Regions from separate parts of the Blastococcus sp. KM273129 genome, predicted to be linked through region 2. Evidence: riboswitches for the same ligand, from Rfam matches in the RefSeq annotation. Region 2 holds a riboswitch; each other region holds the start of a gene.
The links. A riboswitch is a leader RNA that binds a small molecule or an ion and turns the genes downstream of it on or off. The one in region 2 is predicted to bind cyclic di-AMP.

Region 1: it holds a riboswitch for cyclic di-AMP, as region 2 does, so the genes downstream of both, E9565_RS04460 (LysM domain-containing protein) here and E9565_RS10140 (M23 family metallopeptidase) in region 2, are expected to answer to the same signal.
Region 3: it holds a riboswitch for cyclic di-AMP, as region 2 does, so the genes downstream of both, E9565_RS13515 (M23 family metallopeptidase) here and E9565_RS10140 (M23 family metallopeptidase) in region 2, are expected to answer to the same signal.

What each region holds. Positions count from the first base shown of each region.
Region 1 is NZ_SSXB01000009.1:69,128-74,584, forward strand. It holds gene E9565_RS04430 (TadE/TadG family type IV pilus assembly protein) at 1-183, opposite strand, end outside; gene E9565_RS04435 (Flp family type IVb pilin) at 279-512, opposite strand; gene E9565_RS04440 (A24 family peptidase) at 690-1,346, opposite strand; gene E9565_RS04445 (bifunctional 2-polyprenyl-6-hydroxyphenol methylase/3-demethylubiquinol 3-O-methyltransferase UbiG) at 1,465-2,169, shown strand; gene E9565_RS04450 (hypothetical protein) at 2,216-3,154, opposite strand; gene E9565_RS04455 (hypothetical protein) at 3,151-3,498, opposite strand; gene E9565_RS04460 (LysM domain-containing protein) at 3,667-4,617, opposite strand; cyclic di-AMP (ydaO/yuaA leader) riboswitch at 4,625-4,760, opposite strand; RNA gene rnpB (RNase P RNA component class A) at 4,976-5,377, opposite strand; gene E9565_RS04470 (hypothetical protein) at 5,411-5,457, shown strand, end outside.
Region 2 is NZ_SSXB01000027.1:32,733-38,189, forward strand. It holds gene E9565_RS10135 (TVP38/TMEM64 family protein) at 1-644, opposite strand, end outside; gene E9565_RS10140 (M23 family metallopeptidase) at 680-1,894, opposite strand; cyclic di-AMP (ydaO/yuaA leader) riboswitch at 1,919-2,050, opposite strand; tRNA gene E9565_RS10145 (tRNA-Ile) at 2,219-2,292, shown strand; gene E9565_RS10150 (response regulator transcription factor) at 2,345-2,770, opposite strand; gene E9565_RS10155 (hypothetical protein) at 3,000-3,257, shown strand; gene E9565_RS10160 (sigma-70 family RNA polymerase sigma factor) at 3,267-4,346, shown strand; gene E9565_RS10165 (STAS domain-containing protein) at 4,343-5,245, shown strand; gene E9565_RS10170 (STAS domain-containing protein) at 5,242-5,457, shown strand, end outside.
Region 3 is NZ_SSXB01000045.1:18,286-23,742, forward strand. It holds gene E9565_RS23585 (DUF6153 family protein) at 25-492, opposite strand; gene E9565_RS13510 (TVP38/TMEM64 family protein) at 1,007-1,669, shown strand; gene E9565_RS13515 (M23 family metallopeptidase) at 1,827-2,885, opposite strand; cyclic di-AMP (ydaO/yuaA leader) riboswitch at 3,117-3,270, opposite strand; gene E9565_RS13520 (DUF305 domain-containing protein) at 3,605-4,261, opposite strand; gene E9565_RS13525 (DUF3105 domain-containing protein) at 4,395-5,126, opposite strand.

The sequences.
Region 1 (5,457 bases), on a different contig from region 2:
GACCGGGTCGTTGCGGAGGGCCATGGCCCGGACGCCCTCGCGGGCGGCGGCCGAGAGCGTGCCCTGCACCTGGAAGGCGTGGCCGAACTCGGCGATGCCGATGAGCAGCACGAGCAGCAGCGGCACGATGAAGGCGAACTCGACCGCGGTCGCGCCGCGCTCGTCCTGACGACGTCGGTTCATCCCCGGCACCACCTCTCCTCGTGCGACGGCGCAGCGGCCCTCGGGGCGAGGGCCGCTGCGCCGGAACCGCTACGGCGTCGCGCAGCAGCGAGCGGTCAGGGGTTGGTGGTGGTCGTGCCGCCGGTGCCCGCGCCGCCGAGCTTGTCCTTGACCGTCGTGAAGAGCTCATTCAGCTCGGTGCCGAGCAGCGTGACGGCGCCGATGATGACGACGGCGATGAGGCCGACCATGAGGCCGTACTCGACGGCGGTGGCGCCCTTCTCCTCCCGGCGCAGGCGCTCCTGGGCGACCGCGACGAGGCTGGCGATGGTGGCGTAGGCGTTGATCACGTGCGCTCCCTGAGGTGTCGGCCGTCCGGCGGGATCGGCTGATCCGGCCTGTGCGGCTGCTGCGGGGAGTTGTCGTGAAGAACACGCCGAGGCTTGAGCACCGTTCACCCGATCCAGGGACCCCGGCCCGCCGTCCGGGGGACGGGCCGGGGTGGCAGCTCACGCTGCGTGAGCGGATCAGCCCAGGAGGGCGCCGCCCCAGCCCACCGCGAGGGCGGCCCCGGCGAGCATCGCCGGCCCGAACGGCAGCTCGCTCCGCCGGCCGACCCGCCGGGCCGCGAGCAGCACCAGCGCCACCGCGGCCTGCACGACGAAGCCCGCGACCGCACCCAGCAGCACCGCGTCCCACCCGAGCCAGCCCAGCGGGAGGCCGATCAGAGCGGCCAGCTTGACGTCGCCCATGCCGAGGCCGGCGGGCGAGACCAGCGCCATGACCAGGAAGCCGCAGAAGAGGACGGCGGCCGCCAGCCCGGCGCGCAGCAGCTGGTCCCAGGCCCCCTGCGCCGCCGCGGCGGCGAGGAGCAGGACTCCCGTGGTGGCGAACGCCGGCCCGGTCACGCGGTCGGGCAGCAGACGGTGCCGCAGGTCGACGAGCGCCAGGAGCACGCCCGCGCCGGTGGCGGCCAGGAACGCCGGCAGGGCCCATCCCGCCCCGAGCCGCCAGGCCACGAGGCCGAACAGCGTGGCCGTGAGCAGCTCGGTCAGCGGGAACGGCAGCGCCCGGCGGCGCGCCCGCTCCCCACCGTCCCAGGGGAAGGCCACGGCGAGCCGGTCGGCCACCGCCCCTGCGAGCAGGCCCAGCAGCCCGGACACCGCGACCGCCGCGGCGGTCACCGGCCGGGGGGCGGGGACTCGGGGATCACGGCGCACACCCTGGCACAGCCGGACCCGGACCCCGGGCAGGCGGTGCCGACGGCGAGCGGAGTGCCCGCCGGTGGGCCACACTCCGGACGTGACTGTGGACGAGGGCTCGACCCATCGCACCGCGGCGGTGTGGTCCTACCGGGGCCACGGCGTGCACGCCGCCCCGGGAGTGCACGAGTACGCGCTCGAGCTGGTCCGGCAGCAGCTGCCCGAGGGCGGCCGGATCCTCGAGGTGGGCGCCGGCTGCGGCGCGCTGGCGTGCCGGCTGATGGAGGCGGGGTTCGACGTCGTCCCCACCGACCTCGACCCGCCGCACGAGTGGATCCACCGCCTCGACCTCGACGACCCGCAGTGGACCGAGGCGACCCGCGGCCCCTTCGACATGGTGGTCTGCGTCGAGACGCTCGAGCACGTGGAGAACCCGCGGAAGGTGCTGCGCTCGATGCGGGCGCTGCTCGAGCCGGGCGGCAAGCTGCTGGTGAGCACGCCGAACGTCGGCCACCCGCACTCGCGCTTGAAGATGTTCCTGCGGGGCGCCCCGTTCATCTTCGGGCCGGGCCACTACTACCAGCCCGGCCACATCTCGATCCTCCCCGACTGGATGCTCGTCGAGCACATCCGGACGGCGGGGTTCGGCGACATCACCGTCACCAGCGGGGGCTCGACCTGGTACGTGGGCGCGCGGAAGGTGGCGCACCGGGTCGAGACGGCGCTGCTGTGGCTGATCGGGTTGCGGCCGCGCGCGGAGTCGGGCGAGGGCATCTGCACGTTCGTCACCGCCGTCGCCGAGTGACGCCGGCCGGGGGACGCGGACGCGTCCCCCGGCCCGCCGCTCAGACTCAGCCCCGGGTCAGCTGGAACACCGAGACGGTGCCGTCGTCCTCGTTGCTGGTGAGGAGCAGGTGCCCGCGCTTGACGGCCAGCAGGCCCTCGGGCGCCTCCCCCGTCGGCAGCACCTGCAGCAGCTCCGGCGCGGCCTCGTCGGCGAGGTCGTAGACCAGCACCGCGTGTCCCCGCTCCGAGCCGATGAAGGCGTAGGTCGTGCCGTGGAGCGCGGCCACCTCCACGCCCTCGAACTCCGCGCCCTTGTCGTCGCTGCGCCCGTCGGGGTAGCGGCCGGCGTCGGCCAGGGCCCGCTCGGCCGCCCCGCCGGACGTGCTCACGATCCCGCCCTCCGGGGAGAAGACCGTCCAGCCGCGGCCGCCACTGGGCTCCTCGGCCAGGTCGCCCTCGTCGGCGGTGACGAGGTTGCCCTCCGGTGTCCACTGGACGGCGTCGGGCTCGCGGGGTGCGGTGAACGCGTCGTCGAAGGCGGTCGTGCCGTCGTCGGCCGTGTCGGCGTCGGTGCGCGTCACGCTCCCCGCGGAGAAGGAGCCGACCACGGTGCCGGTGCGGAGGTCGACGAGGGCGACGGCGTTGTTCTCCTGGAGGGTCACCGCCGCCACGCCCTGGCGGTTGATGTCCACGTACTCCGGCTCCGGGTCCTCCGGGAACGCCGCGCCCTCGAGGCCGGTCAGCTCGACCCGGTCGACGGCCCAGCGGTCCGGCGTGCCGCGCAGGTCGACGACGGCGAGGAACCCGGCGGGCGCCTGCGGCAGCCCGCCCTCCACGCCGTCGACCTCGATCTCCTCGTCGCGCTGGTTCTCGATCGCGACCGCGGCCACGGCACCGCCGGGGCCGAGCGCGATCGAGTCGGGCTGCCCACCGAGGTCGATGCTCCGGACCACCGACCGGGTGCGCAGGTCGATGACCGCCAGCTCCCCCGACGGGTCGGTCAACGAGGTGCTGGTGTCGACGACGGCGAGCGCGTGCCGCCCGTCGCGGTGACGGTGACCGACGTCGGCTCGCCGTCGACCGGAACCGCGCCGATCGCGCGGGGCTCCGCGGGCCGGGTCAGGTCGACCAGGCCGACCTCGGCGGTGGCCGAGTCGGTGTACAGCAGCGTCCGGCCGTCTGGGGTGACGGCGAGGATCTCGGCGACCTCACCGCTCACCTCGAAGGTGGCCAGCTCGGCGAAGGCGGGTGCGGGGGGCGGCACCGCACCGGCCGGGGCGGCGGTGGCGGCGAGCAGCAGGGCGGCGGCCGGGAACGACGGGGCGAGAAGCCGGGCGCGGGATGGCACGGGGGTGCTCCTGGGGTCGAAGGACAGGTGGGGCCGACCCTGACCAGCGAAGACGACGCCCCGGCATCCGGCGGGCGGACCGCGGGTGACCGGCGTGCGACCAGCTCCAACGCACGTGCGCCCCCTGCCCGGCAGCCGGGCAGGGGGCGCACGAGGTGCCAGCGCTGGTTACGGCAGGAAGGTCACGTGCGGGTGGTCCATGTGATTGGCCGTGGGCGAGCCGCGGTCCTCCATGCCCTGCCAGGCCCACCCGGTCCACGTGCCGGCGATCCGCTGCTCCCAGATCACGTATTCCACGCCGAGCCGGGCCGCGTTGTCGATCACGTACTGGGCGACGGCGTCCCCCTTGGCGGAGTCGCTGTAGACCATGAAATCGGCCGCGAGGCCCGCGGTGGGGCTGTGGCCGGGACGGGTGAGCACCGTCCCGACGCCGTGCACCTCCGCGATCTCCTGGACGTCCGGGCGGACGTGCGCGTCCCACTGGTCGTAGGCCGCGGAGGTGGCCGCCGGAGCCGGGGCGGGCGCCGGAGCCGGGGCGGGCGCCGGAGCCGGAGCGGGCGCCGGAGCCGGAGCGGGCGCCGGGGCCGGGGCGGGCCGCTCGTCCCGGCTGGCCCGCTCGGGAACGACCCCGCCGCCGGTCAGGGCGAGCACCTGGCCGACGCGCAGGACGTTCGCGTCCGGACCGATGACGCCGAGGTTGAGGGCGTGCAGGTCCTGCCAGGTGGTGCCGTGCCGGGCGGCGATCTTGCCCAGCGTGTCGCCGGCGACCACCGTGTAGGAGGCTGCGGCGGGCGCGGGCGCCGCCGGCGCCGGTGCCGCACCGGAGCCGCCGATGGTGAGCACCTGCCCGACACGGAGCAGGTTGGGGTCGGCGCCGATGGTGTCGCGGTTGACGTCGTAGATGCTCTGCCACGTGGTGCCGTGGCCGGCCGCGAGCTTGCTGAGGGTGTCGCCGGGGTTGACCGCGTGCTGGCCGGTGTGCGCGGCCGCGGGGCTGATGGCCCCCATGGTGAGGGCCGATGCGGCGGCGAGGACGACGGCCGGGTAGGCCACGGCGGTCGTGGTGCGGTTGCGGGAGGGGCGCCGGTGACGCCCCACGGTGCGGGTGCTCTTGGGCATGGAGTGGTGAGCCTCTCGCCGCCTGCGGAGTTAGCTGTCGGGTTCGGGCGAGAGCTGCCCGGCCGCGCGAGGCGCGGCTTCACCCCGAGATCCCGGAGGACCACGAACGGTGGGTCCCCCGCCCTGCCCGTCGTGTTCGCTGCCGGGCGGCCGTGGGCAGGTTCGGCGGGCGGCCATCCGGGTCCGCCGGTCAGCGGACGATCGAAACGGTAGGCAGGGCCGTCGGCGAGCCAGAAGCTCGGATCGGGCCTTTTCGCGGACCCTCCGCGCAAAGGCACTCGGTGTCACCAGCCGTGCGCGCAGCGCCTCCGCTTCACCCGTTCGGGTGATGCCCCCGGACGCCGGCGCGCGAGGGCGACGGACGAGTCGGCCTGTACGCCGGGTTCTGTCCACGGGTGCCTCACGGCCTCCCGATGGGCGGTCATCCATCTAGGCCTGCCGTTGCCGGCAGGCTCCAGCGGTCTACCCGCAGGCTCGGGCGGGCCGCCCTCGAACGCCTGCGCGGAGCGGCGGCGGACCGCCGCTCCTTCTTGACCTAGCTCCGGGTGGGGTTTACCGAGCCACGCCGGTCACCCGGCGTGCTGGTGGTCTCTTACACCACCGTTTCACCCTTACCGGCGCGAACGCCGGCGGTCTGTTTTCTGTGGCACTGTCCCGCGGGTCACCCCGGGTCGCCGTTAACGACCACCCTGCCCTGTGGAGCCCGGACGTTCCTCGGCGACGGAGTCTCCCCCGCCGACGCGACCGCCCGGCCGACTCGTCCGTCGTGCCAGGAAGTGTAGGCGTCCGGCACATGGACCCCCTCGCCATCGGGTACCGGACGTCGATCAATGCACCACA
Region 2 (5,457 bases):
CGCGCCGCCCGCCCCCGGCACCACCACGCGGCTCCGGCCGCGACCACGAGGAGCGCGACCGCGAGGAGAGGGACGAGGACGGAGGTGTCGAGCTGGGCGAGCAGCGCGCCGGCCGAGGCGCCCACGCCCACCTGCACCACCGTGCTGGGGACCAGCCCCACGGCGGTGGCCGCGGCGAAGGGCGCCGGCCGCAGGCCCGCGAGGCCCGCCCCGTAGTTGACGGCGACGAAGGGCACGACCGGCACCAGCCGGCTCCCCAGCACCACGACGAACGTCCGGCCATCGGCCAGCCGGTCCAGGCGCGGACCGGCCAGCCGGGCGACCGCCGGCCGCCCCAGCCAGCGGGCGAGCCCGAACGCGAGGAGGGCGGCCAGCAGCCCGCCGGCGAAGGACACCGCCAGCCCCGCGGTGAACCCGAGGACCCCGCCGAGGAGGGCGGAGACCACCGACCGCGGCACCGGCGCCAGCAGCACCAGTGCGACGGCGACCACCAGCACCGGCCAGGCGGCGGCGCCGGCGCCGGCCACGACCGCCCGCAGCTGCTCCGCCGACGGCAGGTCCGACGTCAGCGCCGCCGCCCCGCCACCGAGCAGCAGGGCGCCGAGCGCCGCTGCCCGCAGCCCTGTCCGATCCGCCGTCCGCACGCCCTGATCCTGCCCCAGGGCGCGCGCCGGACGGGTCAGCTGCAGCTGCCGCCCAGGGAGATGCCGCGCTGCGCCAGCCACGGGACCGGGTTGGCCCGGTCGGCGTAGAGGCCACCCCGGTGGGTCTCGAAGTGCAGGTGCGGCCCGGTCGACTGGCCGCGGTTGCCGACCTCGGCGATCTGCTGCCCGCCGCTGACCACCTGGCCCGGCGACACGAAGAACTGGTTGACGTGGCCGTAGACGGTGATGACCCCGTCGGGGTGCTGGATCGCGACGGCGAGCCCGAAGCCGCTGGCCGGCCCCGCCTGGAGCACCACGCCCGGCTCCGGCGTGTAGATCGGGGTGCCGATCGGCGCGGCGATGTCGACGCCGAGGTGCATGGTGCCCCAGCGCGCGCCGTAGCAGGAGGTGACCCGGCCCTGGGTGAGCGCGGCGCCGCTGCCACCCGGGGCGGCGGCCACCGTCATGACGGCGCGCTCGGCGGCCTGCGCCTCGTCGTACGCGCGGGCGGCGTCCTCGGCGCCCTTCACCTCGAGCAGCCGGATCTCGGCGTCGCGGAGCTGCTGGTCGAGCCCCGCCTTCTCCGCCGTGAGGGCGTCGAACTCGGCCTGCGCCTCACCGAGGAGGCGGTCGGCCTCCGCCTGGGCTTCGCGCGCCTTGCCCGCCGCGGCGTCGCGCTCGGCGACGGCGGCCTTGGCCTCCCGGTCAAGCCGCGCCTCGCGCGCCTCGGCGACCCGCAGCTCCTCGAGCACCCGGGCGCGGTCCTCGCCGAGCAGGTCCAGCGTCGCCGCCTGCTGCAGCAGCTCCCCCGGCCCCTCGGCGTGCAGCACCATCTCGAGCTCGGTGAACGCCTCGTCGCTGCCCATGTAGGCCTCCCGGCCCAGGGTGGCGACGTCCTCCTGGGTGCGCCCGACGGCCTCCCGGACGGCGGCGAGCTCGGCGGCGATCGCGTCGGCGTGCTCCCGGGCGCGGTCCAGCTCGGCCTGCGTGGCGAGGACGGCACCGCTGGCCTCCTCGGCCCGCAGCGTCATCTGCTGCAGCCGCTCCTCGGCCTCGCGGACGCGCTGCTCCAGGCCCTGGACCTCGGCGGCGACGCGGTCGTGCTCGCTCTGGGCCGCGCTGGGGGCCGCCGACGAGGCCGGCGCGCCGAGCAGGGACAGCGACAGCAGTGCGGTGAGGGCGATGGCCGCCCGGCCGGCTGCCCGGCGTGGGCGCCGCAGGACGCCCGTCAGGTGGTGCGTGGTCGCCAAGGCGACGGTCTCCGTTCCTCGGTCCGCCTACCAGGTCAGCTGACGGGTTCGGGCCGGAACGTGCCCTACCTGCCTGCCCGTGGAGGCGCAGGCGGGATTCACCCCAGAGAACGTGGGTCCCCGGTCCCCGCGGCGGTCAGACCGCGGAGTTCGGCGGGGCCCGCCCGAGCCCCCGGGTCGGGGGCGGCATCGGGTGGGCCGCGAGAGACGGTACAAGCCAAACCTGCAGATGTCACAGGGTGGTAACGAACCTTCTCGGTCCACCACTCGGGTACCGGGTCGCGACGCTGCTGGTGGGGTCCCGTCTGGCAGGCTGGTACGTCCGGGGCGGTAGCTCAGCTGGTCAGAGCATGGGACTCATAATCCCTGGGTCGTGGGTTCGAGCCCCACCCGCCCCACCGCGCGACCGGCGCCGGCCACCGGCCGGGGTGTGCCGGGGTGTGCCGGAGATCATGCGCGTCCCGCGTCGTGGAGGAGAGCGGCGGCGCGGGGGTGCCACGCCGCGCCGCCGGCGGCGACCGCCCGGACGTGGCCGGGGAGGTCGGCCGGGTCGTCGTCCTTGAGCAGGTAGCCGGCCGCGTCGATCGCCCGCGCCCGCCGCACGCTGGCCGAGCTGAGGCCCCCGGTGAGGAACACGATGCGCACCTCCGGGTGCGAGGTGCGGACCACGCTCGCCGCGGTCAGGCCGTCCACGACCGGCATCTGCAGGTCCAGCAGCAGCACGTCGGGGTGCAGCTGCCGGACGGCATCGGCGACCTCGCTCCCGTCCGCGCACTGCCCCACGACGGAGATGCCACCGGCTGCCTGCAGCAGGTCAGTGAGCGCGTCCCGCACGAAGGGGTGGTCGTCCACCACCACGACCCGGATCTCGGTCACCGCTCCCCCGCCCTCCGCGCGGCCCGGTCCCCCGCCCTGCGCGGGAGGTCGGCCACGACTGACACGCGGTGAGACCCGGTGCATGACGCGGCCGCACGAAGCAACCGTGCGCCCCCCGTCCCCGGGGGCGGGGCGCGGTGCTCGGGACGGGCCGCCCCACCCCGCGTCATGCCGTCCCCGTCGCCGCGTCCTCACCTGCGCACGGGGCAGACATGATGCGAGGTGGGCCATGACCACGGATCCGAGGGACGGGATCCCCCACCGCCGGGAGGAGCTCCTCCGGTGCGCCCGGACCCGGCAGGCGGCCGGGCAGCTGGCGACCGCGGAGCTCCTCGAACGCCGCGCCGACCGCACGACCAGCCCCGTGCTGGCCTCCCTGCTGCGCGAGCGCGCCGGGCGGCGGCGGTCCCTCGGGGAGCGGCTGCTCGCGGACCCGTCCGGGGGCGGGCGCGCGCGAGGGGAGGCGGTGCCCGCCCGCCGGCGGTAGCGTCCGGCCATGCCAGCCGCGGGGCCCGCTGGCTCCGCCGAGGAGCGACCGGGATCGGTGGAGATCACGGCGCTCGTGCCGCTCGTCCGGCGGATCGTCGCGTCCCGGGTCCGGGACGCCGCCACGGTGGACGACCTGGTGCAGGAGACGCTGGCCCGCGTGCTGGCCGCGGCCGGCCGGATCGAGCCGGGGATGCTGGAGCCCTACGCCATCGTGACCGCGCGCAACGTCGTCACCTCGCTGTGGCGGGAGCAGGACCGGCAGCGGCGCAACCAGCACCGCGTCGTCGACCTGCACCCCTCCGAGGCGCCCGACGCCGACGTGCTGGCCCGGGAGGACCGTGACGCCGTGAGCGCGGCGCTGCGCCGGCTGGGGGAGCGTGAGCGCGCCACCCTGCTGGCCCACGAGGTGGCGGGGCAGGACACCCGCTCGCTCGCCGCCGAGCTGGGGTCCACCGCCGGTGCGGTGGCGGCCCAGCTCAACCGCACCCGGGCGCGGCTGCGCGTCGAGTACCTGCTGGCCCTGGAGGCGACCGACCCGCCGACGGACCGCTGCCGACCGGTGCTGCTCGCGCTCTCCTCCGGCGACCGGCGCCGGCAGCGGGAGGTCGACGCCGCCCGGCACCTGCTCGAGTGCGGGTTCTGCGCAGGGCTGAGCCAGCCGCTGGTGGACCGCGGCCGGTCGCGGGACGACGAGATCCACGTCGCCGTCCGGGCCGACGCCGACGTCGTGGCCGCCCGGCAGGCCGCCCGGGAGGCGGGCGCCCGCCTGGGCTTCCCGCCGACCGACCTCACCGCGATCGCCACCGCCGTGTCGGAGGTGACCCGCAACGTCGTGAAGTTCGCCGAGGCCGGGGAGGCGGTGATCGAACTGCTCGAGGAGCCGCGGCGGGGCATCCGCGTCGTCGTGCGCGACGTCGGCCCGGGCATCCCCGACGTGGCGCAGGCCCTGCAGGACGGCTTCAGCACCTACGCGGGCCTGGGCCTGGGCCTGCCGGGCGCCCGGCGCCTGATGGACGAGTTCACGGTCGTGTCGGAGGTCGGTCGCGGCACCACCGTGACCATGACGAAGTGGTGGGGTGAGCGATGACCAGCAACGAGGACGGCCGCGCGACGGGGCGCGGACCGGCGGAGAAGTCCCGGGACGCCGACGTGCTGCTCCCGGAACTGGTCGCGCACCTCCGCGAGCACCGCACCCGGCTGCGCCAGGAGTGGACCACCCGCATCGGCGACGCGCACCTGCTCCAGGCCATGACCAGCCAGGAGGTCGCGGCGGAGACCACGTCGGTCTACGACAACTACGTCGAGGTGCTCGAGACCGGCAGCGTGGAGGCGCTGCAGCACTACGCGCGCGACCTCTCGGAGCGCATCATCCCGAGGGGCGTGGAGACGCACGAGGTCGTGGGCATCGTCCTGCTCCTGAGGGACGTCCTGGCGCGCTCGCTGTTCGAGAAGTACCAGCGCGACTTCGCTCTGCTCAACCGCGTGCTGGACGCCTACGAGCCGGCCGCCAACCGCATCGCCAACACCGTGGCGGTGAGCTTCGTCGACGAGCGCGAGCGGGTCATCCGGCAGCAGCAGGACGCGATCCTCGAGCTGTCGACGCCGGTGCTGCCCGTCCGGGAGCGGCTGCTCATCCTGCCCATCATCGGGGTGCTCGACAGCGAGCGCGCCAAGCAGCTCACGGTGCAGCTCCTCAACGGCATCCGCACGCACCGGGCCAAGGTCGTCGTCATCGACATCACCGGGGTCCCCGCAATCGACCAGACGGTGGCCAACCACCTCGTGCAGACCGTCGACGCCTCCCGCCTCATGGGCGCCAACGTGATCATCACCGGGTTGTCACCGGACATCGCCCGGACCCTGGTGACCATCGGCGTCGACCTGAGCAAGATGGACACCGTCGGGGACCTGCAAGGGGGGCTGGAGGAGGCCGAGCGGATGCTCGGGTACGCGTCGGCGCACCCCGACGGGGCGATGGGGCCATGAGCTCCGGGCCACGGCTGTTCTCCATCCTCAAGCAGGGCCCGACGCTGATCGCCTCGATCCACACCGCGCTGGACGACTCCCAGCTCGAGCGCTTCCGCGAGGACCTCGTCGACCGCATCGGACGCGACCGCGCCCGCGGGGTGATCATCGACCTCGCGGCGCTGGACGTCCTCGACTCCTTCGCCACGCGGGTGCTGCGGGACATCGCGGAG
Region 3 (5,457 bases), on a different contig from region 2:
TCGGCGGGGTCCAGATCGGTCGGCCTAGATCCGCAGAAGACACAGCGACGCAAGTTCCGGTGGTCGTGGAGGCCTGAACCAGCCCATCGACAGTCGTCGCCCGCGTTCGACGGCCCACCGGACCGACGAGGCACCGCGCCGAAGTCGACTCGTTGCCCGGAGAGCGACGATCCCGGCCAGAAGGATCGCGAGACACAGGGACCACGTGTGGTCAGTGAGACCATGGTCTGGTGCGTCACCCGGCGTCGGAATCCCGGCTACTGCCGCCACATGCTCGATGGGGGCGGCCACGGGCGGACCGCTGAGCAAAGAATCTGAGCTGAACGCGGTCGACGCTGCGGATGGGTGACCGATCCAGTGGTCGGCGCCCGCCGTGGCGCTGTCCCTGCCCCCCGGCTCGTTGAGGACGTACTGGGCGCCGTGCATCGACAGGACACCGGCGAACAACAACAGGATCCACAGCTTGCGCACTGGCACGATCACCCCCTTCACGAACCGATCTCAGGGTACTGGCCCACGTAGTAGCAAGCCGCCAAGACAAACCGACGGCGCCTGGGGCTGCCGGAGATGCCATCCGGAGAGTTCGCGATGTTCGGCGGGACGACCTGCCGACGGAGGAGATGATCCCAACCCTGATGCGGGTCGCCCAAGTGTTCACCGGCCGAGTCGCAGCGTCGTTCAGCAGCGATGCTTCGTGGAGTTCAAGTCGGTGCAGTACTGGGAGCACTATTGGTGTCGGAGCTCACCGAAGTTGACCTGACCGTGCCGGGGCACTCCCACGGTCGGCTACTACCAGACGTAATAGTCTCTACTCCGTGTACACGGGGGATGTACCGGTGCTCGCGGCCATGGCGCTGGTCCTGCTGGTCGGTCCCCTCATGCGACTGGTCCGCAGGCGACACCTCGGGAAGGCGCGCCGCTCCAGCCGGACGACGGGGCAGCCACCTATCCGGGTGACGGGATGAGCCCACTCCCCCGGCGCGTCTCGGTGCGTGTCCTTGCCGCGGTGGTGGTCCTGCTGATCGGCACAGCGGTTGCCGTATCGGTCGACCTGCCGAGCGTCGAAGGTATGCGCGCCTGGTTATCTGAGGGCGGCGGGGTGAGGTGGGCCATGGTGGTCCTCGGGGTCGCCGTTGCGTTGTTGACCCCGATCTCCCGGACGGCGCTGTCCGTCCTGGTCGGTGCCGTTGCCGGCTTCCCTGCGGGGCTCGCGGTGGTGATGACCGGCGGAATGCTCGGTGGTCTGGCCGGCTTCGTCCTGAGCCGCTGGCTGGGCCGCGACGCCGTAGTCCGCTTGGCCGGCGCGCGTCTGGCTCGGCTGGACCGGGCAGTGAGCCAACGAGGCTTCGTCTCGGTACTCGTTGCGCGGGCCATGCCAGTGGCCCCGTTCGTCTTCGTCAGCTACGCGGCCGGCTTGAGCGGCGTCCGGCTCGGCCCCTACCTGTTGGGGACCGCAGTCGGGCTCGTGCCGTGGTCGGTGCTGTACGTCGGCGTTGGCACCTCCGTGGCGAGCATTGATTCGTGGACGCATCTGATCCCGCCGCTGCTGACCGTCAGCGCCGTCCTGTCAGTCGTAGTGCTGGCGGGCCACTTCTGGCGGCCCACGCGGCGACCAGGTAACCAGCCGGGCACCGTCCCGGGCTCGACCGTCGCCCCGCCTCCGGGCTGACGCAGCGACGCGCATCCGGCCCGCTCCAGGCAACCCGGGGCTGCTGCCAGCGGACCGGCGAAAGATCCGGCCGCACAGAAGCGGGGGCTCATGGACGGGTATGCCCATGAGCCCCCTCCGCCCCTGAGATGCCTACCGTGACGAGATTGCCGATCGCTCAGCATCCTCCGCCGAGAGAGACCCCGCGCGCCGCCAACCAGGGGATCGGGTTGCCTCGGTTGGCGTTGAGCCCACCGGTACGCACCTCGAAGTGCAGGTGAGGGCCAGTTGACTGGCCGGTGTTGCCGACCTCGGCGATCTGCTGGCCGATCGAAACCTGTTGGCCGGCCTGGACGAAGTAGTCGTTGATGTGCCCGTAGACAGTGATCGAGCCGTCGGGATGCTGGACGTATACGGCTAGCCCGAAGCCGCTGGCCGGACCGGCCTGGAGGACCCGCCCCGCCTCGGGCGCATAGATCGGCGTGCCGATGGGCGCGGCGATGTCGACCCCGTAGTGCATGGTTCCCCAGCGAGAGCCGTAGCAGGAGGTCACGCGACCGGTGGTGGGAGCCACTGCGCGACCACTGGCAGCCGCCGCCGCTGTAGCGGCAGCCTGTGCGTCTCTCTGCGCGTTCTCCGTGTTGATCCGGTCCGCCCACGCGGCTCGTCCGTCAGCGGCGCCCTCGAGTTCGAGCAGTGCGATCTCGGCCTGCTGCAGCCGGCCCTGCAGTGCAGCTCGCTCGGAGGTGACGCTGTCGTAGGCGTCCTTGGCTTCAACCAGCCGCGCCTGCGCGGCGGCCTCGAGCTCAGCCGCTCCGGCCGCCGCCTGGTCGCGCTCTGAAAGGGCCGTCTGTGCAGCACGTCCAGCCTCGGCCTTCTCCCGCTCCAGCGCACGGAACTCGGTGAGCTCGGCCGCGCGATCGTCGGTCAGCATCTCGAGGGTGGACGCTCGCTGCAGGAACTCCGCCGGGCCGGCCGAGTCCAGCAAGGCCGCCGCAGTCTCCAGGGCATCACTTCGCATGTAGGTCTCCCGGCCCAGACGGGCGACTCCGGCCCGCGCCTGGTCCACCGCGGCTGTGGCGGTCTGGAGTTCTGCCTCCGCGGCGGACGCTGCGGCCTGTGCGGCGGCGAGTTCCTCCTGTGCCTGCCGAGAGGTGTCCGCTGCGGCCTCGGCCTCGACGGTGAAGCGCGAGAGCTCGTCCTCCGACTCGGCGACCAGCTGTTCGAGACGTCGCACCTCAGCTGCCGCTGCGTCACGGTCGGACCGTGCGGCTGCAGCCTCGTCACCCGGTGCCGCGACGGCTGGAGTCATCGAAATGCTGATTGCGACGCTAGTCAGGGCAGCCAGCGTGGAGCCCGCGATGGTCCTGCCAAGAGGGCGTCGCCGGCGGAGGGGTTCAGGTCGCTCACGTGGCGAGAGGTCGTCGCGGACAGGTTGTGCATGCAGGGTCGCCAACGCGACGAGCTCCGTTTCCTTCGCGCCGCCTACCGAGTTAGCTGACGGGTTCGGGCGGGAAGGCGCCCTACCTGGCACCGGGCAGTGCGCAGGATTCACCCCGAGGGAATGGTGGGTCCCCGGTCCGTCGTGACGGTCATCGACGACAGTTCGGCGGGATCCGGCCGAGGCCCCTCGGTCGAGGGGCGTGGGCTCGGTCGGACCGGGCGAGACGCTACTACGACAGCGAATAGTTTGTCACGGTCAGGTAACGGCGGCCGGGGTGACCAGCAAAGGCACCGTCGGCCCACGACCGAGCGGGGCGATCTGCAGGCAGCGCGAGGTTCGGCGAAACAGGAGGGCCCAGCAGGACGCCTGTCGCGAGGCCGAGGATAGGAAGGGGCTGCGGCCGGAAGGACCCATCTTCAGCAGGCTCCTGATCGTCCAAGATCGATCCGAGGAAGTGCTCTCCGCCGATCCCACCAGGGAGTGCAGAGCCTGGCCCCGCCTCAGGGTTCGGGTCAGGGCTCGCCTTCGCGGGCGCTCAGCATCTTCGTCATCGTGACGGTCTCGGCAGCCTGCGTCTTGGCGATCGTGCCCGCGAGACTGCGCACCGCCTGCTCCTCGGCGCGATCCGCAGCCGACTCCGCCATCTCCAGACCACCCTGGTGATGACGAATCAACAACTGCAGGAAGCGTCGGTCGAATGCCGTGCCCGACGAATCCCGCAGCTCCGTCAACTCCTCTTCGGTGGCCATGCCTGGCATCGGGCCGCCGGCCCCCATGGCCGCGTCGTGGCCGGCGTGCTCGTCGGTCGCCATCCAGGCCATCGACTCACCACCAGTGGGTGGGATCCCCCAGAGCGACAGCCAGCCCTGCATGCGCCCGGCCTGATTGGTCTGTGTGGCCGAGATGTCGAACGCCATCTGGCGGATCTCTGGATCCTCGGTGCGTTCGAACGCCAGGTTGGCTATCTCGACTGCCTGCAGATGATGGCGGGACATGTCTCGCGAGAAGCCGGCGTCCACGGAATCCGCGCCGGGCGCCTCGTCCCGACCCAGACCGAGTGCCACAGCCGCTCCGCCGCCGAGCAGCAGCAGCCCGACTGCGATGACCACGCCCAGAAAAGCCCGCAGCGGGCGATACCCCGACCGAGCGGTCGTCTTTCCCGTCACCATCCCTCTCCACCGGTCTGATCGCCGATTCGCTCGCCCGGCACGGCACTCGTCTGGAACTGGATGGCCTGTCGATCGCTCCCGCTGACGCGCCGGCGATTCCACCTGGCGGTGCGTGCGCGGGGCGCCGAGCTGATCACGGCGCCGACGTCCCGGAGTCGGGGTCGAGAGCGGCGCCGTCCTCCACGAGCGGGTCGGCCAGGAACTGCGGACTCTGACAGGTGGCACCCGGCTCGGGGAAGAGCTCGGCGTTGAAGGTCATGAAATCGGCGTACTGCTTGATGCGTGGATCGGCGGCAGAGTCGACCTTCAGCTGGTGGTTCCAGGACTGGACACTGATCGGCGAATCCAGGCCGACGTAGGGCGACAGCATCCGGCCGGACTCGTCAGCGACCTCGGCGAGCAGGGCGATGTCGTCCTCGGAGACCACCTCCGGGTCGTAGGTGATCCACACAGCGCCGTGCTCGAGGCTGTGCACGGCATTCTCGTGCCGGATGTCGACCTCGTACACGGTCCCAGTGCAGTCGGCCCACACCCCGTCGTGCGGCCCGGCCACCGGAGGCGTCTGGTCGTAGTCGACCTCGCTGCTCACGTGCTCCTGGCCGGCGGCGTAGTCGAACACCTCGATGCCGTCGATCTCCTCGACGGAATCGACACGCATGGCCTCGGCCTTGTCGACCTGCACCACGGCATAGCTGATGACAGCCGCGGCGAAGACGACCACGGCGATCGCCGCAGCGATCAGTCCCCACGGTCGCTGCGCGGTGACAACGCTCGCCTGCGGACGGCCGCGTCCTCCGGGACGGCCCCCGGATCGGCTTGATCCACTAGCCCGACGGTCCTTGCGAGCTTCCTGGTCCTTGCCCACGGCTCTCCTTCTACGTGCATCCGAGGCCGCGGAGGCGCCGGTGGCCAACTCAGCGAACAGCGCGCTGCCAGTCCGCGACGTGGTCGCTGCTTTCCACCAGAGGCACTCCCGCCCATGGACGCCCTAGAAACAGGAGCCCGGGAGGCCGGCCGGCGGCATGGTGTCACCGCACGGCGGAGCCGCGGGACTCGCCTACTATACTGGATAGTGGGCGCTGCTGCCGCCACTACCGGACGACGCGGTCGCGCGCCGCGACTGTCGGGAGCTTCCCGGTCCCCACCTCGTTTGATAACTGGGCGTCTGGCCGGCCGGTTGGGTGGTCGTCGCTGGT